DNA from 4 places in the Sphaerisporangium siamense genome. Region 2 is predicted to be linked to each of the others. Evidence: riboswitches for the same ligand, from Rfam matches in the RefSeq annotation. Region 2 holds a riboswitch; each other region holds the start of a gene.

Region 1 (5,226 bases), 700 kb from region 2:
CGCTGAGCTCGTCCATCGCGGCGCGGAGCGCGTCGGCGTCGGCGAGTTCCCAGCCGTAGTACGCGCCGCCGTCACGGTCGGACGCCTCGACGGTGATGCGGTGGTGGCGGTCGTCGATGCGGAAGTGGGTGGTGTCGTCCTCACCCGCGACCCGCTGCATGCCGAGGATGTCGGTGGCGTAGGTCGTGAACGCGTCCGGCTCGCGCGCGGACAGGCCGAGGTATCCGAGCTGCTTGATGTCCATCTGTCTGGCTCCTAACGGTCAGTTCGCTGCCTTGAGGAAGTTCCGGAGGAGGACCGCGTAGGCGCCGGCCCGCTCGATCTGCACCCAGTGGCCGCACTGCGGGAAGATGTGCAGTTCCGCGTTGGGCAGGTGCTGCTGGAGGTACACGCTGGAGTCGGGCGTCACGAACCGGTCCTCGCGGCCGTGCACGAGGAGGAACGGGTGCGCCATCCGGCGCAGCGCCGACGGCGGCACGGCGGCCTCGGCGGGGGAGGACGAGAAGAAACGCTCGTACGAGCGGCGGATCTCCGGCCGCATGATCTCCTTGTGGCGCTCCTCGGCGATGGCCGCGATCGACGCCCCGAGCCCGGTCTCGTCGTAGACGAACCACTTCGTCAGGTTCTCCAGGGCGCTGAGCGTGGGATCCTTGTAGAAGGAGACCATCCGCATGACCTCGGGCGTCGGCTGCGAGTGACCGCCCGCGCTGCCCATGAGAGAGACCTTGCGGACACGCTCCGGGGCCGCCATGACCATGTGCATCGCGAGGGCGCCGCCCATCGAGTTGCCGACCAGGTGGGCCTGCTCGATGCCGTGGGCGTCCATGAGGGCCAGCACCTGGTCCACGCGCATGCGCAGCCAGCCGATGAGGCTCCCGGGCATATCCTCGGGGTGGTCGGTACGGCCGTAGCCGACGAGGTCCGGGGCGAGGACCCGGTAATCGTCCGAGAGGGCCGGGATGAACCCGCGCCAGTTCGACGCGGCGTTGGCACCGGGGCCGCCACCGTGCAGCAATATCACGGCTTCCTTACCCTCGTCACCGGAGTCCAGAAAGAACGTGGAATAGCCGTTGGTGGTAACGGTCCGCTCAGTGGTTTCGGCCACGTGAATCAGTTTCCTTCCCAATCCTGCACGGAATTCGCTCAGCATGGGCCGAGTGTTTTCGCGCAGGCGTGATCAGCGGGTGTGAGTATTCGCCGTATCGCCCGGGCGGTGGCGGGGGTCGGCCGTGGCCGGGGGCGCGGCGACGGCGTCGCCGCCCTCACTCCACACCTTGCGTGGATGTGCTATATCGGTAACCGTAGACGGGCGGCACGCGGACGCGCTTCGGACGATCTGTCGCCGGTTCACCGGCGGGATCAGACCATGTGTCGGAGGGAGAGGACCGCCGATGAGCCTTGACGACAAGCTCCAGGATCTGGCTGACCGCCTGGGCGTCGCGCTGGTGGTGCTCGACCGCGACCTGAAGCTGGTGGCGTACAGCATCCATGACAACGCCACCCGCCGGGGGCGCCTCGCCAGGCTGCTGGCGGAGTCGGCCAGCCCCCTCACGGACGCCCTGGTGAAGGAGTACCAGCTGTGGGCCGCCACGCGTCCGGTGCGGTTGAAGGACGACGGGGAGAATGGGCCGCGCGTGGTTCTGCCGCTCCGGCATGAAAGGCAGTTGGTGGGTTATGTCTACCATGTCGAAGATCGGGAGCCGACGGCGGACGATCTTAGTCTGCTCGAATCCGCGGCCACCGAGATCGGAGTATTGATGGCCCTGCGGATCTCCGACCTCAGGCACCGTACGGAGCATTCCAAGCTGCTGCTTTCCGCGCTTCTCGGGGATTCGCCGGCGGGGCGGCGGCAGGCAGCGGAAACCCTGGTAAGGGAAGGGCTCATCGAGGACGTCGACCAATATTCCGTGCTCGTCTGCCAGGCCCCGGACACGCTTCCGAGATCGCTTGTCCGGCTGGCCGTGGAAGCGACTCTCGAATTCACCGCGCGGGCCACGACCGTGAAGATCGTCGGGGCCACGCTCGGGCTCGACGGGGTCGTTCTCTTTCCCCGTCCGGTCAATCGGGAAAGGCTCGACCGGGCGCTCTTCGGGCCTCGGCTGGAGGACATCGTCGCCGGGGTGGGGAGCGTGAAGCCCTCGCTGGCGGAGGCCGTCGACTCCTATCGGGAGGCGCGGCTCGCCTGCCGGGCCTCCCGGCTCGACCCGCAGCGGTACGGCAAACGGGTCTTCTGGGCGGATCTCGGGCTCGACCGGCTGCTGCTGCAGCTACCGCTGGAACGCCTGACCCCGGAGGACTTTCCGGTCGCGGTGCAGCGGCTCCTGGCATCGCCGCACGGGGTCGAGCTGGCGGGGACGCTGGAGGCGTATCTGGAGTGCGGCGGCGAGATCCAGGGCACGGCCCGCCGGCTGAGCGTCCACCGCAGCACGCTCTACTATCGGCTGGACCGCATCAGGGAGATCGTCGGCTACGACATCACCGACAGCGCGCTCCGCCTGGACCTGCACGCGGGCCTGCGGATCGCCCGCCTCGCGGGCCACTGGCCCAAGGGCTAGAGAAGACATGACAAACCCCAGCTCGAAGCACCCGAGCTGGGGTTTGTTCCTGTGCGCCGCCAGGGACTCGAACCCCGGACCCGCTGATTAAGAGTCAGCTGCTCTAACCAACTGAGCTAGCGGCGCATTCGGCTACGGCGACTTTAGCAGTCCCCGCGTGGCTCCGCACATCGGGCGGGCGGGCGTAGCCGTGCCTCACGGGGAGCCCCGCCGGCGTGGGGCTCCACGGTCTCGGGGGGCGTCAGTTGCCTTCGCCGGCGAGGGTGACGGGGGTGGGGGGCGGGGAGGCCGGCTTGGCGTCGCGGACGCCCCAGGCGCCGGTGGAGAACGGGACCGGGTAGTTCTTCTTGCCCACGCCGTCGCCCCACTTGGTGATCACGTACTCGACGTTGATGTGGCCGGCGTCGAAGCCCTTGACGGTGAGCGTGGTGTCGCTGAAGGCGCCGCCGGTCAGCTCCGCGAAGGTCTTGCCGTCGATGTCGAGCATCACGCCGTTGTTGGAGGGGATGCCCGGGCCGCGGTCGCCGATGAAGAAGGGGGCCTTCTTGCCCTTGTAGAACACGTATCCCTCGGTGCCGAGCGGCCAGCTCGGGCTGGCGAACAGGCCCTTCTGCATCGGCTTGCCGATGGCGGGGAGACCGGTGTCGCCCATGCGCCCGGAGGCGTCGTCCCAGAAGTAGGAGGCCTTGGTGGAGCCCTTGAGCAGGATGGGCTTGTCGACCTGGACGGTCGCGGCGGGCGTGGGGGTGGCGTCGTCGGCGTGGGCCGCGACGGTGGTGGCGCCGAAGGCGGTGGTGGCTGCGAGGCAGGCGCCGAGGATACAGGACATCGGTCGCCAGTTAGGGGGTACAGCGAAAGAAGTCATGGGGAGATCGGATCTTTCATCAGAAGACAAAGGCCGCACTCCGGGCCGCGCCGGGACGGGGGTGGAAAGCGCTGTCACTCAGGGGGCCGGCGGGGCAGTGCGCCCATCGCCGGGCCGGCGCGTTCCGTGTGGTGCAAGCAGGTGCAAGTAGGGCTGTGGCGTTCTCGCCACGACGTCACAGAGGGCGAGCGCGAAGGTGTCGCCCGGTGGACGGCTGCTACGAGCCGACTTGTCCGCCGCTTCTGACGGCGAAGATCCGGGGCTTATGGTAGCCCGGGGAATGGGCTCCGCGGAGTGGGGTGCTCCACTCGGTCTCCTCTCCAATCACGTCTACCGGGTTAGCTGACGGGTTCGGGCTTGGAGTAGCTCCCTACCGCTGGCGCGGATTCACCCCAAAGGACGTGGGTCCCCGGCTCCCCTCGGCCACGTACGGCCTTGGAGACTCGACGGCGGGCGGCGGCCTTCGGGCTGAAGACCAGGTCACCGCCCGTCTTGGGTTAAGACCTTACCCACTTAGTCAGGACAAAGCCAACGTTATCCCCCAAAAGTATTAGAAGATCTACCTCTTGACCACGAACTTCGCGTTTCGGGCATCCTCTGCCGGTAACCCGCACCGCCCCCGCGCCGCTCCAGGGGCGCGGGGGGTAAAGACGGTAAGTAAAGAGGAGGACGCCGTCACGTGCCCGGGATGCCGTCGCGCGAGAGGACGGCCACGTCGGGTCCACGGGGATCGGCGAGGGGGCACGGGGGCGAAAGGTGGGGACATGTGTCGGGGCCGGGCAGTCCCCCGCCTGCCCGGCCCCGATCTCAAACGGTCCGGCGCCGATGCCTTCCCCCAAACGCATCGGGCGGTCCCGCTGACGGACGCGGTCCCCCACCGCGTCCTTTCAGAAAAGATCTCGCAGGCCCCGCAGGATGCCGGTCGCATCCCTTGTGACCTGCCTTAACACTACATACCGGGGCCTGAGCTGCTCGTCATCGCAGGGTATAGATTCGGTCAGAGTCCCAGGGGTTGACCGGGTACGGATGGACCCGGAGGCGCAGGCGGCTATTCAGGCAGTTCGAGCGCGACCTCGACGCCCTCCTGGAGGGTGCGGCTCACGGTGCAGTACTTCTCGTGCACCCGCCGCGCCACCGCGCGGTACACCTCGTCGGCCTTGTCGTCGCCCTCGGGAAGCTCGACGTCGTAGGTGATGGTGATCGTGCCGAGCAGGTTGGACTCGGCCTTGTCGGCCTGGACGGTCATGGCCAGGCGCACGAGCCGATGGTCGCGCTGGGCGGTGAGGGGCTCCACCGTGACGATGTTGCAGCCGCCCACCGCGGCCAGCAGGAGCTCGACGGGGGTGAAGACCCCTTCGTCGTCGCCGCCGCCCATGGCGACCTCCGCGCCGCGGGCGTTGCGCGCCACGAAGCCGCCGTCTGTTCGCTCAACGTTCACCGATGCCATGGCAGGAGCCTAGAGCCGGCGGACGCCTGGTCAGGCGTCCGGATGCTTGGACAGGTACGCGACGTAGACGGGGCGGAGCGCCTCGCCGAGATCGCCTTCGCCGGAGGCGACCGCGTCGCTGAGCAGCGCGGACACCCGGCTGAGGTCGCTGGCGGCCTCGTCGGCGTGGCCGCTCGCCGCCTCGGCGGCGGGGATGGCCTTCAGCAGGTCCCACAGGAAGCCGAAGTCGCCGTGCGAGACCGCGTAGTGCACCGCCCTGTCGTGCAGCTCCCTGGGCGACAGCGACTCCAATTCATCCTGATCCATTGAGTATCACCCCTTTCCACCCCTTTCCCCACGATCAGCCGGATATGCAGATC
Region 2 (5,226 bases):
ACTTCCTGGTCTCCACGCGCCACGACGACATCCTGGAGGTCGCGCTCGTCGACGTCTCGGGCAAGGGCGTGGACGCCGGCACGCGCGCGCTCATGCTCTCGGGCACCTTCGGCGGGCTGCTCGGCTCGGTGGAGTCGTTCCTTCCCGCCTGCAACGCCTACCTCCACCGCCAGCCCGAGGGTGAGGGGTTCGTCACGGCCGTCCACCTCCGGCTGGACCTGTCCACCGGGGCCTACGAGATCACCTCGGCGGGTCATCCTCCCGTGGTCAAGTTCGACGCGGGCACGGGCACCTGGCAGGTCTCCGCCGCCAAGGGGGTCGTGCTCGGCGTCGTCCCCGACCTGCACTGCGAGCCCGACAACGGCGTGCTCCACAAGGGCGACGCGCTCATGCTCTACACCGACGGGCTCATCGAGCAGCCCGGGCGCGACATCGACTCCGGCCTCGACCGCCTCCTCGGCGAGGCCGAGCGCCTGGTGCCGTCGGGCTTCTACGACGGCGCGCGGCCCCTGGTCAACTCCATGTCGGCGGGGCACAACGACGACTGCGCGCTGATCCTCATCTGGCGTCCCTGAGCCGGGCTCACAGCCAGCCGGCCTCCACGGCGATCCGCACCGCGTCGACACGGTTGCGGGCCCCCGTCTTGCAGATGACGCGCGACAGGTGGTTGCGGACCGTTCCCACGGATAAGTACAGCTTCTCCGCGATCTCCTTGGACGCCGCCCCCTGCGCCGCGATGCGCAGCACGTCGAGCTCGCGGGGCGTCAAGGGGTTGTCGGCGGAGGCCAGCGCGGCGATGGCCAGGTCGGCGTCGACGGCCTTGCGCCCGGCGGCGACCCGGCGTATGCCCTCGGCGAGGTGCTCGGGCGCCACGTCGATGCTCAGGAAGCCGAGCGCGTGGGCGGCGAAGGCGCGCCGGACCTGCCCCGGGTTCGGCTGGCCCGACAGGAGCAGCACCCTGCACCGGGGGGCCTTCTCGTACAGGCGCGCGGCCGCGGTGAGGCCGTCCACGTCGGGAAGGTCCACGTCGATGACCGCCGCGTCCGGGTTGAGTTCCAGCGCCGCTGGGACGATGTACTCGCCGGAGGCGACATCGGCGATCACCATGAGGTCCTTCTCCCCGTTCAGCGAAGCAACCAGGCCCCGCCGTACCAGCGGGAGATGTTCGGCGACCAGGATGCGTATCAAGGTGCTCCCTTGAGTGGCTTAGGAACAGACCCGGCATATGTCGCTTCGCCGGTTCATATCCCACGGTGTCTAGATGATTGCTGACCGTCAATGCAGTCTCTCGATTCGGTCCACGCCGCGCAAGTCACTCCTACGCTTGGTCGTTGATGCCGTTTTCCCGGTGCGGCGGGAGTGCGCGCGGAGTTCGGTTAGGCTCGGAGAGGGCATTGCGCGCCGCAGCCGTCTTCTCCGCAGGTGGGGGTAGGTCTATGAGCTGGCTCATCGTGGCCGGGTTTCTCATCTTCTTCCTCGGGATGGCCTTGTCCATTGCCCTGCACGAGCTCGGGCACCTCGTTCCCGCCAAGCTCTTCGGGGTGAAGGTCACGCAGTACATGGTCGGTTTCGGGCCCACGGTCTGGTCCCGGCGGCGCGGCGAAACCGAATACGGCCTCAAGTGGATTCCGTTCGGCGGTTACATCCGCATGATCGGTCCCCTTCCTCCCCGGCCCACCGACGATCCGAACAAACTGCGCAGTCTGCCCACCGGCCCGTGGCAGGGGCTCATCGAGACCGCCAGGCAGGCGTCCCTGGAGGAGGTACGCCCCGGCGACGAGAACCGCGTGCTGTACCGCAAGCCGTGGTGGCAGAGGTTCATCATCTTCCTCGGTGGGCCGCTCATGAACTTCCTTCTCGCGTTCGCCCTGTTCGCGGTGGTGTTCATGGGCTTCGGCGTCGAGGTCGCCAAGCCCACGGTGGCCAAGGTGTCGCAGTGCGTCATGACCGTGGCGCAGGAGTCCAAGGGCCAGAAGTGCGACTCCACCTTCAAGCCGACCCCCGCCGCGCTCGCCGGGCTCCGGCCCAACGACACCATCGTCTCCTTCGACGGCAAGCCGGTGCGCACGTGGGACGACGCCACCGGCTACATCCGGTCGCACGGCGCGGGCCCGGTCACCATCGGCATCCGCCGCGACGGCGCCCCCATGACGCTCACCACCAGCCTCATCGCCCAGGACCGCCCCTCCGTCGCGGAGCCGGGCAAGGTCGACAAGGGCGTCGGCTTCCTGGGCGTCACCCCGGTCAGCGTGGTCGAGAAGCAGGGCTTCGGGTACACCCTCGGCGCCATGTGGGACATCACCGCCCGCACCGCCCACGCGCTGTCGCAGTTCCCGCAGCGCCTGGTCGGCGTGTGGCAGGCCGCCTTCGGCGGGGCGGAGCGTCAGCTCGACAGCCCGCAGAGCATCGTCGGCGCGGGCCGCATCGGCGGCGAGATCGCCGCGTCCGCGCTGCCCATGGAAGGCAAGATCGTCGCGTTCATCCAGCTCCTGGCGGGCGTGAACCTGGCGATCGGCATGTTCAACCTCATCCCGCTGCTGCCGCTGGACGGCGGCCAGATCGCGGGCGCCCTGTGGGAGGGCCTCAAGCGCGGGTACGCCCGCGTGCGGCGCCGCTCGATGCCGGGCTACGTCGACATCGCCAAGGCCCTTCCCCTGACCTACGCGATGGTCGCGATCCTGCTCGTCGTCGGCGGCCTGCTGGTCTACGCCGACATCGTCGCCCCGATCCGCCTCACCGGCTGACCCCGCGGGCCCGGCCGAGGCCGCCGGCCCGGCCGAGGGGCTAGTACATCGAGATGTGCACGTGGTCGAAGTGGTTGGCCGTGATGCCGCCGCGGTTCGCCATCGCGCGCCAGCCGGGGAAGCCCATGTTGTAGATGCGCTGCCGGTAGATCACGTACTTGACGCCCAGCTTGCCGCCGTTCTTGATCGCCCAGGCGGCGATCTGCTCGCCCAGCGCGACCTGGGCGGCGGACGGCATCGCGCCGCCGGAGCTGAGCATGAAGTCGCAGGCTCGGCCGAGGGGATGCTCGCCGGAGTTCTCGGCGCGGTAGCAGCCGATCGGGAACCGCATGGCGAAGTGGTCCTTGATCTCGGCGCGGATCAGCCGCATGCGGGGGGTGATGTTCTCGCCTCCCGAGGGCAGCTCCGGCGCCCACGACCCGTTGGCCCTCTTGCCGGGCGCGGTCGGCACGAGCGTGTCCAGCTTGTCGTTGATCTGGTCGATCAGCTTCTCGGCCTCCTCGCGCTGCTCCTTCACCTCGGTCATGTCGGCGCGGAGCCGTTCGGTGAGCCGGGCGGCGTCGTCGGAGGCCTTCTTGCGCTCCTCCCGCACGGTCACGAACCTGGCGATCTTCGCCTCCTGCTCGTCGCGGAGCTGGGTGAGCAGCGCGGCGCCGCCGTAGCCGGGGGACAGGAGCTGGCCTGCCATGCCGAGGTTTCCCGCCTGGTACTGGAGCTGGGCCAGGTCGCCCACCTGTGCCTGCGCGGCCCGCAGGCCCGCCTCGGAGTCCTTCAGGCGCGAGCGCGCGGCCTTCTCGGCGGCCTTGGCCTCGGCCGTCGCGACGCGCTTGGCATTGTACTGCGCGATCAGCTTGTCGACCTGCTTGCCGAGCGACTCCAGTTGCGCCTTCAGCTGCTTTTCGGACGGCTTCGGCGCGGCGCCCGCCGTCGCCGTGCCGAGCAGGAGCCCGGCGGTGGTGAACGTGGCCAGAACGGCTGCGGCCACGCCGGCGTGGCGGCCTTTCCTCGGGGGCAGAGCCCTCTCCTCTCCATCTGCCGACCGGGTTAGCTGACGGGTTCGGGCCGGAGCAGCCCTACCACGGACGTGGATTCACCCCAAGAACCTATGGGTCCCCGGTTCCCGGGCGAGGCGCCTGGGATTTGGCGTACCGGCTGTTTCGGCCGGTGATGGATGGATGTTAGTACCTGACCATGGTCAGTGGGGACTTTGGGGCGAAATGTCGCTAAAAATCACCTGATGTCCGAAGTAGCTGGGCGGCCTCCTCCGGGAGCACGTCGTTGACGAACGCGCCCATCGCCGACTCCGAGCCGGCCAGGTACTTCAGCTTCTCCGCCGCCCTGCGGACGCTGAAGAGCTGGAGATGCAGGTAGGCCAGGTCGCGCCCCTGGCGCACCGGCGCCTGGTGCCAGGCGGCGACGTACGGCATCGCCACGCCGAACAGGCCGTCCAGCCGCCGCAGCACTCCGGTGTACAGCGGGCCGAACGACGCCCGCTCGCCGGCGTCCAGCGCAGTCAGGTCCGGCACCCGCCGGTGGGGGTAGACGTGCACCTCGAAGGGCCAGCGCGCCGCGGCCGGGACGAACGCCGTCCAGTGCTCGTTCTCGGCCACCACGCGCACCCCTGCCTTGCGCTCGGCGGCGAGCACGTCGGCGAACAGGTCGCCGCCCGTGCGCTCCCGGTGGCGCGCCGCCGAGGCCAGCATGCGCCGGGTCCGCGGGGTCACGTACGGGTAGGCGTAGATCTGCCCGTGCGGGTGCGTGAGCGTGATGCCGATCTCTGCGCCGCGGTTCTCGAAGCAGAACACCTGCTCCACGCCCGGCAGCCGCGACAGCTCGGTGGTGCGGTCGGCCCACGCCGCGAGCACCAGCTCGACCTGGGCGGGGGAGAGGGCGGCGAAGGAGGAGTCGTGCGCGGAGGTGAAGCACACCACCTCGCACCGCCCGGCGCCCGCCCGCGCCTCGCTCAGCCCGCCCGGATCCTCGTACGCGCCCGCCTGCCCGCCGAAGGACGGGAAGCGGTTCTCGAAGACCGCGACGTCGTAGTCGGGGGAGGGGATCTCGCTCGCCCGGCCCGGGGCGGACGGGCACAGCGGGCACTGGTCGGCGGGCGGCAGGAACGTGCGGCCCTGGCGGTGCCCGGCGATGGCGACCCACTCGTCGAGGACGGGGTCGTGCCGCAGCTCCGAGGCCGGGGGACGCGGCGGCAGGTCGCGGGTGTCGGCCGCGGAGCGGTCGGCGTCCGCGCGCCGGTCGAAGTAGATCAGCTCCCTGCCGTCCGCCAGGCGGGTGACCGTGCGCTTCACTGGGCCGCCGCCTCGGCCGCCTCGCGCGGGTCGGCGAGCACCAGCGCGCCCACCTGGTCGGCGAGGAGGGGACGCGCGTCTTCGGGCAGGCCCGTGTCGCTGATCAGCACGTGCGCCTCCTCGAGTTTGGCGATCGTGCTGATGCCGACCGTGCCCCACTTGGTGTGGTCGGCGAGCAC
Region 3 (5,226 bases), 3.2 Mb from region 2:
GCGCGATCGAGGTGGCGAGGACGGCGCCCGCGACGCCGCCGAGGCTGGTGGCGGCGATCAGGCCGCCCGCCGTCCCGGCGCTCAGGCCGACGTCGCGCACCAGGAAGACCACGAGGATGGCCTGGTAGCCGATGAGGAACAGGTTCGACACGGCCCCGAACAGGGTCATGACCCGCAGGTAGGGGTCGCGCAGGACGAACCGCGTGCCCTCGCCGATCTGCCGGAGCAGCGTGGCGGTCTCGCGCGCCGGGGCGGCCGCCTCGCGCGTCCGCATCGCCAGCAGGCAGGCCGCGGAGATCACGAAGGTGGCCGCGTCGGCGATCAGGCCGGCGACCGCCCCGAACGCCTGGGCGGCCAGGCCGCCCGCCCCCGGGCCCGCGACCTGGGCGGCCGACTCGCCGCCCTGGAGCTTGGCGTTGCCCTCCCGCAGGTCGGCCGTGGCGACCACCGAAGGCAGCAGGACCTGGTAGGCCGTCTGGAAGAACACCTTGGCGGTGCCGGCGACCAGGGCCGCGGCCATCAGGTGGCCGATGGTGAGCACGCCCAGCCACGCGGCCACCGGGACGCTGCAGAACGCCAGCGCCGAGACCACGTCGCAGGCCAGCATGACCGGACGCCGGGGCAGCCGGTCGACCCAGGCGCCCGCGGGCAGGCCGATGAGCAGCCACGGCAGCCACGCCGCCGCGGCCAGCACGCCCACGGCCAGCGCGTCGGCGTGCAGCGCGGTGACGGCCACCAGGGGCATCGCGACGCTGGTCACCGAGCTGCCGAAGGCGCTGGACGTCTCGCCGATCCACAGCAGGCGGAAGTCGCGCTCGCGCAGGAGGCCCCCGACGCCGCGGCGCGCGGGGGAGCGGCCGGGCGGCCCGGGATGCGGGGATCGCGCGTCCAGGGCGCTCATGGACGCCCCGGGACGCCGAAGGCGAACAGGAACACCGGGTCCCTGGAGGCGCCGTCGTCGGGGACGTCACGGGCCGCCCAGCGGTCGAACAGGGCGACGACCTCCCGGCTCACCTCGGCGAGCTCGGCGGGCGTCAGCCGCAGCCACTTGTCGGCGGAGAACGGCGCGTTGTCCCAGGCCGCGCGCTCGTCCTCGGTCATGGCGTAGTAGGCGCGGACGATGGCCACGTGGTGGTCCAGGTTGAGCGATTCGGCGGCGCCGGCCACGGCGGCGGAGGCGGGGTCGGACTCGAAGTCGCGGGTGGACCACCGGAGCGAGGCCGACACCAGGCGCCACCAGCGCTCACGCCGGTCGCGGGCCAGCTCGGGGGCCTCCTCGACCAGTTCGCCCGAGGCGAGGACCCGCAGGTGGTGGCTGACGTTGGCCACGGCCTGGCCGGTGTGCTCGGCCAGCATGCTGGCGGTGCAGGGCCCGTAGACCTTGAGCGCGTCCATGAGACGGCGCCGCAGGGGATGGGCCAGGGCGGCCAGCACGCGCGAGTCGGTGATCTGCCGGACGTTCTCGTTCTCCATGGGCCCCACGCTGGCATGAGCAACATGCCTTGCGCAACAGACATTGCTAAAGAACTCTTGCATATTGACATCTCTGGAGAGGCCCGCAACCGCCGATCCGGCCCGTCCAAGATCAAGACTTGTGTGACGGATGTGACGGATGTGACGAAGGGCGGGCCATGTTTCCGGCTATGTGAGAGGAATCACATTCGGGTAACAGAGGGCATTGATATGCAGGCGTTATCGGTTAGTGATCAGTCGTAATGATCTACGTTTCGTTGACCCACCCTTTGCTGGAATTTCGCAATCTGTGTAGCTTCTGGGCCGCGGCGAGCAACGCCATGCCGTCGCGAACGAGGGCCGGTCCGCAAGATCGGCCGACGTACCACCCATCCATTCGGCCGTCGTCGCCGGCACATGCCGGCGAAACCGGGAACCCCACAAGGAACCCACACCGCGGCGGCCTGCCGAATCCGTGCGGCAAGGAGCACGGAGCCGGGGACCCAATTGGCCTTCCAGCCGGAAGGCCGGGGGTGAATCGGCGCCCCGCGCGCCGTAGGGCTGCTTCCATGCCCGAATCCGTCAGCTAACCCGGTAGGCGTAAGTGGAAGATTCTAGGAGCGATCCTGTCCAGCACCACCCCTAGCCCCCGCCTGCCCCGAATCGCCAGGTTCTCCCTCGGCGGCGCCGTCCTGACCGTGACGGCCTCCGTCGCCCTGGCGACCCTGCAGGTGCCGGCGGCGGACGCCGCCACGCCGGTCACTCCCGTCGTTCCCCCGGTGGCCTCGGCGGAACCCGCGGCGACCACCCAGAGCGAGTCGGCGGCGACCACCACGGGCTCCACGGCCGCGAAGACGTCGAAGACCAAGAAGACCAAGAAGACCAAGCTGAGCAAGGCCGCACGGCAGCGCGTCAAGGCGCGCACCGCCGTGGCCGTGGCCAAGAGGCAGATCGGCGACCCCTACCGCTGGGGCGCCACCGGCCCCGGCGCGTTCGACTGCTCGGGTCTGGTCCTGTACTCCTGGCGCAAGGCCGGGGTCAAGCTGCCCCGTGTCACCGGCGCGCAGTACCGCGCGGTGCGCAAGAAGGTCTCGTGGAAGCACCTCCAGCCGGGCGACCTGATGTTCTTCCGCGGCCTCGGCCACGTCGGCATGTACGTCGGCCACGGCAAGATGATCCACTCCCCGAACAGCGGCTCGCGGGTGCGGATCGACAAGCTCAACGGCTACCGCAAGGGCAGCTTCGTCGGAGCCGTCCGCCCCGGCGCGTGACCGGTCCGGGCCCGCGCTGAGCGCACCGGACCGAAGGCCCCGTCCCCCTCACCCCTCGCGGGCGGACGGGGCCTTCGCGTTCCCGGCGCACGCGACGCCCGGCGGCCCTACCGGACCGCGAGCAGCACGCTCCAGGTCTCAGGGCCGACGATCGCGTCGACCTCGACGCCCGCGGCCTGCTGCAGCCGGCGGATGCCGGCCGCGTGCTCCGCGGTGAAGGCGTCGTCCCCGAGGCCCTCCAGCCCCGTGGTGTCCCGGGCCAGCATCAGGTGATGCATCGTCCGCACGTGCTTGCCGTGGTCGCCCTCGTGGAGCGTCGGAAGCTTCTCCACCATGGCCTCCGTCCAGTTGTAGGCGGGATTCCAGAATCCGGCGATGTCGGCCGCGCCGCGCACGGTGCGGACGCACCTGTCGCTCACGTTGCCCTCGATGGTCTGCAGGCGGCCGTCGCCCAGGTTGACCTCCACCACGCCCACGTGGTCGATCGCGCCGATGTCGTTCGATCCCTGGTGGTCGACGAACATGATCGCCCCCGGGCGGGCGTGCTCCTTGATCTGGGCCACCGTGCCCGTGTGCCAGCGGCCGAGCCGCAGGCCGTCCTCGGCGTGCCAGACGGTGTACGCCCGGTCGCCCTCCGGCAGCACCGCCTTCCTGTTGCCGGACTCCCGGGCCCAGTGGGTGACCGCCATGTCACACCAGTGGGCCGTCAGGAACTCCGAGCCGTTGCGCGAGGCGTAGTCCTCGGTGATCTGGTTCGGACGGCCGCTCATCCCGAGGTCCATGCGGGCCTCCTGGAGCATCCTCTCGGCCTCCGTGACCATGGTCCTCGGCAAGCCTTCGTAGACGCCGGTCTCCTCGTTGAGGTGGTAGCCGAGACCGATGAGGACCTCCTCCTCGTCCGGCTCGGTGGGCCCCCACGGGGGCTGGTCGACGTTCTCCTGTACGAGCTCGTACTCCGTTTTGATCTTGGCCTTGCTCATGGCCGGCCTCCACGGGTCGTGACGCGCCCCCTGACGCGGAATGTGGTCGATGATCCGCAGCCGTCAGGCGTGCACGGCCGGACGCCTCAGGCGATCCGCCGGGGCCCTTCCCGGCCCGGGCGGCTTCCGGCCGTCCAGGACTGCCCGGCACGCCCGTCAGATCGCGCCTCCGAGGACGAGGACGTGCCCACAGGGAGTGTTCCCGCCGTCGCGCGTGCCTCACCCCGTCCCGGAGCCGCGCCCTCGGGGGCGCGTTTCAGGGGCGGGGCGCCCGGTAGATTGCCCGCATGCGCGTCGTCCGGCTGGGGGCCTCACTGGCGGGCCTGCTGGCGGCCCTGAGCGCGCCGACGGCCGCTCCGGCGCTCTGGGGCGCCCTCCCGGCCGCGCCCGGGGCCTCGGCCGTCCTCGCGGCCCCGCCCGCCGCCACTCCCGACCCGGAGAGCCTCGCGCGGGCCGCGGTGGCCGGGCGCCCGGAGATCTGGGCGGGGGCGAGGATCGTCACGGGGGAGCGCGCCGTAGTGCTCGCCGCGGCACGGGCGGGCGCCGCCGAGACGGCCGACCTGGCCCGCGGGGCCGACCGGGCCGCGCGTGCCGTGGCGCGACTGGGCGGGCCGGTGCGGCCGCTGGTACTGCTGCCCGGCACCACCGCGCAGGCCGCCGCGCTCGCCGTGCCCGCCTCGGTGCGCGGGCTCGCCGCGGTCGCGGCGGCGGACCGCGTGATCGTCGAGCCCGCCGCGTACGCCCGGCTCAGCGACGCCGGGCGCGACGTCGTCCTGGCCCACGAGCTCACCCACCTCGCCACCGGCGCGGCCACGGACGCCCGCACGCCGAAGTGGCTCGTGGAAGGCTTCGCCGACTACGTCGGCTACCTGGACTCGGGCATCCCGGTGCCGACGGCCGCCGCCGAGCTGGCCGCCGAGGTCCGCGCGGGCCGGCGCCCGGTCGCGCTGCCGGGCCCGGACGCCTTCGCCCCGGGATCGCCGCGCCTGGCGCAGGCGTACGAGGAGGCGTGGCTCGCCTGCCGGTATGTCGTGGCCCGTTACGGTGAGCGGGCCCTTGTCGCCCTCTACCGTGAGTTCAGCGGGGGCGGCGCGCCGGGCGCGCTTCCCCGCGTGCTCGGAGTGAGCGCGGAGCGGTTCACCGCCGCCTGGCGCGCCTACGTGGTGGCGGAGCTGTCGTGACCGCCCGTCGCAGGCGCCGCGCCAGGGGCCGTGACCGCGGGGCACGGGAGAAAGGCTGGTATTGGTGGCGGAGCTGACCGAGGAGACCCGCCCCGGCAGGCGCGTGCGCGCGGCGGGCGCCGCGCTCGTGGCGCTCGGCGCGGTCATGGCCGCCGTCGTCGCGCTCACGACGCCCTGGGACCCCCTGGGCGGCGCCCCGGCCGTGCCGCCCGACCCGGCCCGCGACTTCACCCCCGCGCAGATCTCCCGGGCCGCCGCCTTCGACGCCGCCGTCAGCCCGCCGTCCTACCTGTCGCTGGCCGTGACGCTGCTGGTGGCGGGCGCGCTGGTCCTCACCCCGGT
Region 4 (5,226 bases), 2.5 Mb from region 2:
CAGTTGACCAGGCCGTAGTCGCGGCCGTAGAGCTGGGTGAAGACGACGGCCACGGCCACCACCGAGGTGACCAGCGGCACCAGCACCCCGAGGCGCAGCAGCAGCCGTCCGCGCAGCCGCTTGTTGAGCGCGTTGGCCAGCAGCAGCGCCAGCACGAGCTGCGGGACCGTGGCCAGCGCGAAGATGCCGATCGTGTTGACCACCGCGTTCCAGAAGTCGGCGTCGGCCAGCAGCGCGGCGTAGTTGTCCAGCCCGGTGTAGGTCGCCTCGCCGCCGGCCAGGCCGTAGTCCCGCAGCGAGACCCACAGGGTGAACACCAGCGGGAACAGCCCGAAGACCGCGAAGAGCAGGAAGTACGGCGAGATCAGCAGGTAGGGGGCGGCCTTGACGTCGAACCTGGACCAGGTGAGGCGCGGGGCGCGCGGGCGGCGCTCGGGTGGCGCCGGGTCCGCCCGCCGGGGTTGGGTGTTGACGCTCATCGGCGGTGCGGGGCCCCGCCCGGCCGCGGGTTCCGCGGCGCGGGCGGGGGAGCCCTGGACTCCTTCGTTCGTCGGTGACGGTCGATGGGCGGAGCCGGTGGCGGGGGCGGCGGTCAGCGCGCCGCCTTCTCACCCGCGGCGACGAACTTGTCCCAGGCTTCGGCGTACGGCACCGAGCCCTGGTCCATGCCGGTGATGACCTGTTCCACCTCGCGCTTGACCTGCGCGTGCCGCTCGCCGAGGAACGTCGGCTGGAGCGACTTGATGGACGGCCCGAAGATCTTGCCGATCGGCGCGTCGCCGAAGTAGGGGTTGGTCGCGCCCTGCAGCGCGGGGTCGTCCTGCGCGGCCAGCGTGCTCGGCAGGTTGCCGCCCTCCTTGAACGCCATGAGCTGGGCCTCGGGGCCGGTCAGATAACCGGCCAGCTCGGCGGCCTCCTTGGGGTGCTTGGACTGCTTGGGCACGGCGAGCCAGGAGCCGCCCCAGTTGCCGCCGCCGCCCGGGACGGTGGCGACGTCCCACTTGCCCTTGAACGCGTCGCCCGCGGTGCCGGAGACGACGCCGAGCATCCAGCCGGGGCAGCCGAGCGTGGCGAACTGCGACTTCACGAAGCCGGTGTTCCAGGGGTCGGTGAAGTTCTGCAGCTTGGCCGTCAGCCCGGCCTGGCTGATCTTCTGGGTGAGGTCGAAGGCCGTCCTGACCGCCGGGTTGGTGCCGGCGATGAGCTTCTGGTCGCGGTCGAAGTAGGTGACGTTGCCGTTCTTGGCGGACTCCTGCGACAGCACCACGTTGTAGATGGTGTTGACGCTGTCCACGAACTTGGCGTCCTTGACCTTCGCCTGGAAGTTCTGGCCGGCCTTGATGAAGTCGTCCCAGCCGCCGCTCCACAGCTTGGAGACCTCGTCGCGGTTCGCCGGCAGCCCGGCCTTCTCGAACAGGTCGGCGCGGTAGCAGATGCTCATGCCGCCGACGTCGGTGCCGAGGGCGAACAGCTTGCCGTCGGCGGTGAGGCCGTTCTCCCACTTCCAGGCGGGGAAGTCGGCCTTGCGGGAGTTCAGCCCGTACTGGCCGAGGTCGGTGAAGAACTGCGGGCGCGCCTTGGCCAGGCCCATGCCGCCCTCGTCGATGCCCACGACGTCGCCGGCGCCGGTGCCCGACTGGAGCCACTGGAGCATCTGGGGCCAGTAGACGTTCTCGAAGCTGTCGGTGAGGTTGGTGTACTTGACCTGGACGTCCGGGTGCTCGGCGTTCCACTTCTCGACGGCGGCCTTGTAGCCGAAGTTGGTGCCGCCGCCGAAGGTCTGCAGCGTCAGGGTGATCTTCTCCGCCGGTGCGGCCGACGAGGTGCCCTCGGCGGCGGTGCCGCCGGAGGAGCAGGCTGCGGTGACGCCCAGCGCGGCGGCCATCGTCATCGCGGCGGCGAGCTTCCCGCCGCGGCGCGCCTTGTGGTTCATTCCGGACCCCTCTCGGTGGTTGCCCGTCAGTGGGAGGTGCATCGAGGGCCGGCCCCGATATCGGGCCCCGCGATGTGGCTGGAACCTCGTCCGTGGTCCCACGAGCGGTCTCGTGCGCGAGGTTGGGAGCGCTCCCACGAAGAGTCGCCGATCGGCGACACCGCCGTCAATACGTTGAAACAGAACTGTTACGCCGCGTCGGTCACCCGGCGGTGCGCCCCGGCCAGGCCCTGTTCGGGATGTTCTGGGAGCGCTCCCATAACGTGTCCAGAAAAGGCCGTACGGCCCGGCGAAGCGGGAAACGCCGGGCCGTACGGTCGGGGAGGACGGGCGCTCGCGGGAGGCGGGGCGCGCCGCTGGTGGTCATGGGGGCCGCCTCGCGGGCGGCCGGGGGCTCAGGCGGCGTAGTTGGGGTAGCCGTACCCGGCGACCGAGCCGGTCGTGCGGGTGCGGACCTCGACCTTGCCGTTGCCCGTGTTGCCCTCGACGGTCTTGATGGTGCCGTCGCCGTTGTCCTTGATGACGAACCCGACGTGCTCGATCGCGTCGACGCTCTTGGTGCCGTTCCAGGCGAAGAACGCGACCGCGCCGGGCCTCGGGGTCTCGCCGAAGCGGCCCTGCTGGGCGAACCACTTGGCGTGCGCGACGGTGTAGGCGTCCGAGCCCATGGTGTCCTGCATGCCGAGCTGGTCGCCGACCCAGGAGACGAACATGTCGCACCAGGGCGCGTTGGCGTAGGCGCTGATCGCGCCGCCGTCACGGGCGACGGTCTCACGGGCCCGCGGGCTCTCCATGTACCAGCGGTGGAACTTCGTGCCACCGCCGTAGGCGTTCTCGCTGATGCCGACCTGGCTCTCGGCCAGGGTCAGGAGCTGCTGCGCGGAGACGTGCCGCGCTCCGGAGGGCGCGCTGAGGCCCTCCGCCAGGCGGGCGGCCTCGGCGCCGGCGACCTTGGCGACTCCGGAGCCCCCGGGACCGGTGTCGGCGTTGGCGGCGAAGGCGGCGCCCGTCACGAGCTGGGCGGCCACCAGGCCGGCCAGCGCGAAAGACTTCAAGTGGTTCTTCGGGGCATCCTGAAGCCGATGTACGAACTTGTCGAAGTTGTCGGACATGGACAAAGGGAGACTCCTTCTTCCACGGCCGCCTACCGGGTTAGCTGACGGGTTCGGGCGTGGAAGTTCGCCCTACGGAGCGTCCGTGGGAATGGCGCCCCGATTCACCCCGGGGAGAGAAGTGGGTCCCCGGCTCCGCACAGGGCGGACTCGGCGGTGCACGCGCCGGCGGGAGAGGGATCTCCCAGAGGACCGGTCACGCTATGCAAGCTCCACGGCATGAAGAAGGCGTCCGATCCGGACGTTCCCCCGCCTGGAGTCCACCCACCGTAATACATCGGACAAACAGATGCAAACAGGACAAATCTCTGGTCTGGAGTGGGGATCGGGGACGCCAAGCGTCACGGGGCCGGTGATCGTGGGCCGTTCCCGACCCGCTCTTTACCTGCGACGATCCGCCCATCGTACGGATCCCGGCACCGGCCGCCGAGGGCACTGGGGCTGATGTGACCTGGGAGACACGGTGGCACGAAATGGATATCCGGGCGACATGGCGGCGGGAATGTCAAGGCGTCCCCGCAGGGGGTTGCCGGACGGCCCGGCGTCGCCTATGACGGAAGGGCGGGGACGCGTCCCGGCGGCCCCGCGTCTCACCCCCGAAGCCGGGAACGGAGGTGGTTCCCCCTTCTGAGGGACCCCGAGGGCGGATACGGCACCGGCCGGGCGGGTTCGGCCGCCGAGGGCGTTTCCTGTCATGCGAGGCTCCGGTGGCGTGTCGGGCACGATCCCGCGCCCGTTGCTCCAAACCTGGTCCAGCGGCCGTAAGACCGTGTTCATCGGTTGTTACCTCACGCGTCGCGTCACGCGGCTACCTTGCTTGCGTCGTGAAAGCGTCAATCCCCGGCGTGGAGAGGAACGGTCGAAGCCGCGTGCGGGAGCAGGGGTCGGCCGTCGCCTGGGTGGAGTCACCCCTCCAGTTGCTCTGCGCGGTCGAGGCGCGGCACGCCGGAGTCGCGGGACCGGAGATGCGCGTGGTCACCCGCGCCAAGCTCCCGGCCCTGCGCGTCACACGCGCCGAGCTCACCTCGCTCGACCTGCCGCCGGGGCTCACGATCGAGACCGCCGCCGGCCGTATGCCCCGCCCGGGGCGCCGCGCCGCCTGGGTGCTCGGCGACGCCTTCTCCGGCCGGGTGCAGCTCACCTCGCTCACCGCCCTGCCGTCGCGCCTCGTGCTGGTGGACGACGGCCTCGCCACGATCCGCGTCCTCGAACAGCTCACCTCCCGCGCCGGCACGTCCCTGCTGCGCGCCCGCGTCCAGGCCACCCCCTCGCGGCGCGTCCTCGGCCTGGCCGCCGCGCTGCGCCTGCGGGCCGCCGCACGCGCCGGGCGCCTCACCGTCTTCACCGCGCTGCCGGTCCCCGCCGACCTGGCCGCCGCCGTGCGCCGCCTCGGGGCCGAGCTGATCACCCACGACTTCGCCTGGCTGCGCTCCCAGCCCGCCGTCCGGCACCCCCGCCCCCGCGAGGAGACCGTCGTGCTCGGCACCTCGCTGGTGCGCAACGGGCTGATCCACCGCGACCGGTACCTGTCCTGGCTCTTCGCCCTGAAGGGACCGCTCGCCTACTATCCGCACCGCCGCGAGGACCCCGGCGACCTCGCCGCCGTCCGCGGCCACCCCGGCGTGACCGTGTACGACGGCGGCGTCCCCGTCGAGATGACCCTGCGGGACCTGCGTCCCGGGCAGCGCGTCCTCAGCCTCCCGTCCACGGCGGTGACCTCCTTGCGCGTCCTGCTGTCGGCACGCGGCGTCCCCGTCGAGACGGTGGACGTCCCCGACGACTGGTGGACGCCCTCCGCGTCGGTCTCGCTCCGATCACACCTCCAGATGTTCGCGCACGAAAGGGCTGCTCCTTGAGCCGGGTTCTCGCCGTGGCCGATTCCGATTCCTACCTGAAGTGGGCGGCGGGCCTGCTCGACCAGTTGCCGGAGGGGTGGTCCTCGACGCTCGCCGTCGTGCGCACCCCGATCGTGCCCTCGCCCGCCCAGATCGCGGCGGCCGTCAGCGGCACCCGCGCGGCCGGCGGCGAGCCTCCCGCGGTGGTCTCGGCGCGGGCCGTCCGGCGGCTCGCCGAACGGCTCAGGCCCGACGCCGTCCTCGTCGCCTGCACGGGCCCCGTCGTGGACGTCCTGGTCAGCGACGTGCTCGACGATCTCAGCCCGCGGCCGGTGTTCGTGTCCGG

Evidence for each region. A riboswitch is a leader RNA that binds a small molecule or an ion and turns the genes downstream of it on or off. The one in region 2 is predicted to bind cyclic di-AMP.
Region 1: it holds a riboswitch for cyclic di-AMP, as region 2 does, so the genes downstream of both, BJ982_RS40405 (hypothetical protein) here and BJ982_RS17740 (coiled-coil domain-containing protein) in region 2, are expected to answer to the same signal.
Region 3: it holds a riboswitch for cyclic di-AMP, as region 2 does, so the genes downstream of both, BJ982_RS39950 (C40 family peptidase) here and BJ982_RS17740 (coiled-coil domain-containing protein) in region 2, are expected to answer to the same signal.
Region 4: it holds a riboswitch for cyclic di-AMP, as region 2 does, so the genes downstream of both, BJ982_RS29200 (CHAP domain-containing protein) here and BJ982_RS17740 (coiled-coil domain-containing protein) in region 2, are expected to answer to the same signal.

What each region holds. Positions count from the first base shown of each region.
Region 1 is NZ_JACHND010000001.1:3,177,302-3,182,527, reverse strand. It holds gene BJ982_RS14665 (VOC family protein) at 1-244, opposite strand, end outside; gene BJ982_RS14660 (alpha/beta fold hydrolase) at 263-1,105, opposite strand; gene BJ982_RS14655 (helix-turn-helix domain-containing protein) at 1,392-2,555, shown strand; tRNA gene BJ982_RS14650 (tRNA-Lys) at 2,608-2,681, opposite strand; gene BJ982_RS40405 (hypothetical protein) at 2,797-3,384, opposite strand; cyclic di-AMP (ydaO/yuaA leader) riboswitch at 3,732-3,862, opposite strand; gene BJ982_RS14640 (OsmC family protein) at 4,469-4,867, opposite strand; gene BJ982_RS14635 (hypothetical protein) at 4,898-5,173, opposite strand.
Region 2 is NZ_JACHND010000001.1:3,877,443-3,882,668, forward strand. It holds gene BJ982_RS17725 (PP2C family protein-serine/threonine phosphatase) at 1-575, shown strand, start outside; gene BJ982_RS17730 (response regulator transcription factor) at 583-1,188, opposite strand; gene BJ982_RS17735 (M50 family metallopeptidase) at 1,437-2,744, shown strand; gene BJ982_RS17740 (coiled-coil domain-containing protein) at 2,785-3,729, opposite strand; cyclic di-AMP (ydaO/yuaA leader) riboswitch at 3,764-3,900, opposite strand; gene galT (galactose-1-phosphate uridylyltransferase) at 3,968-5,047, opposite strand; gene BJ982_RS17750 (DeoR/GlpR family DNA-binding transcription regulator) at 5,044-5,226, opposite strand, start outside.
Region 3 is NZ_JACHND010000001.1:7,030,878-7,036,103, reverse strand. It holds gene BJ982_RS32085 (MFS transporter) at 1-901, opposite strand, end outside; gene BJ982_RS32080 (ArsR/SmtB family transcription factor) at 898-1,473, opposite strand; cyclic di-AMP (ydaO/yuaA leader) riboswitch at 1,908-2,068, shown strand; gene BJ982_RS39950 (C40 family peptidase) at 2,151-2,723, shown strand; gene BJ982_RS32070 (CHAP domain-containing protein) at 2,831-3,703, opposite strand; gene BJ982_RS32065 (peptidase MA family metallohydrolase) at 3,991-4,884, shown strand; gene BJ982_RS32060 (M48 family metallopeptidase) at 4,949-5,226, shown strand, end outside.
Region 4 is NZ_JACHND010000001.1:6,378,741-6,383,966, reverse strand. It holds gene BJ982_RS29210 (carbohydrate ABC transporter permease) at 1-479, opposite strand, end outside; gene BJ982_RS29205 (ABC transporter substrate-binding protein) at 593-1,933, opposite strand; gene BJ982_RS29200 (CHAP domain-containing protein) at 2,329-3,045, opposite strand; cyclic di-AMP (ydaO/yuaA leader) riboswitch at 3,060-3,211, opposite strand; gene BJ982_RS29195 (hypothetical protein) at 3,915-4,901, shown strand; gene BJ982_RS29190 (DUF6716 putative glycosyltransferase) at 4,916-5,226, shown strand, end outside.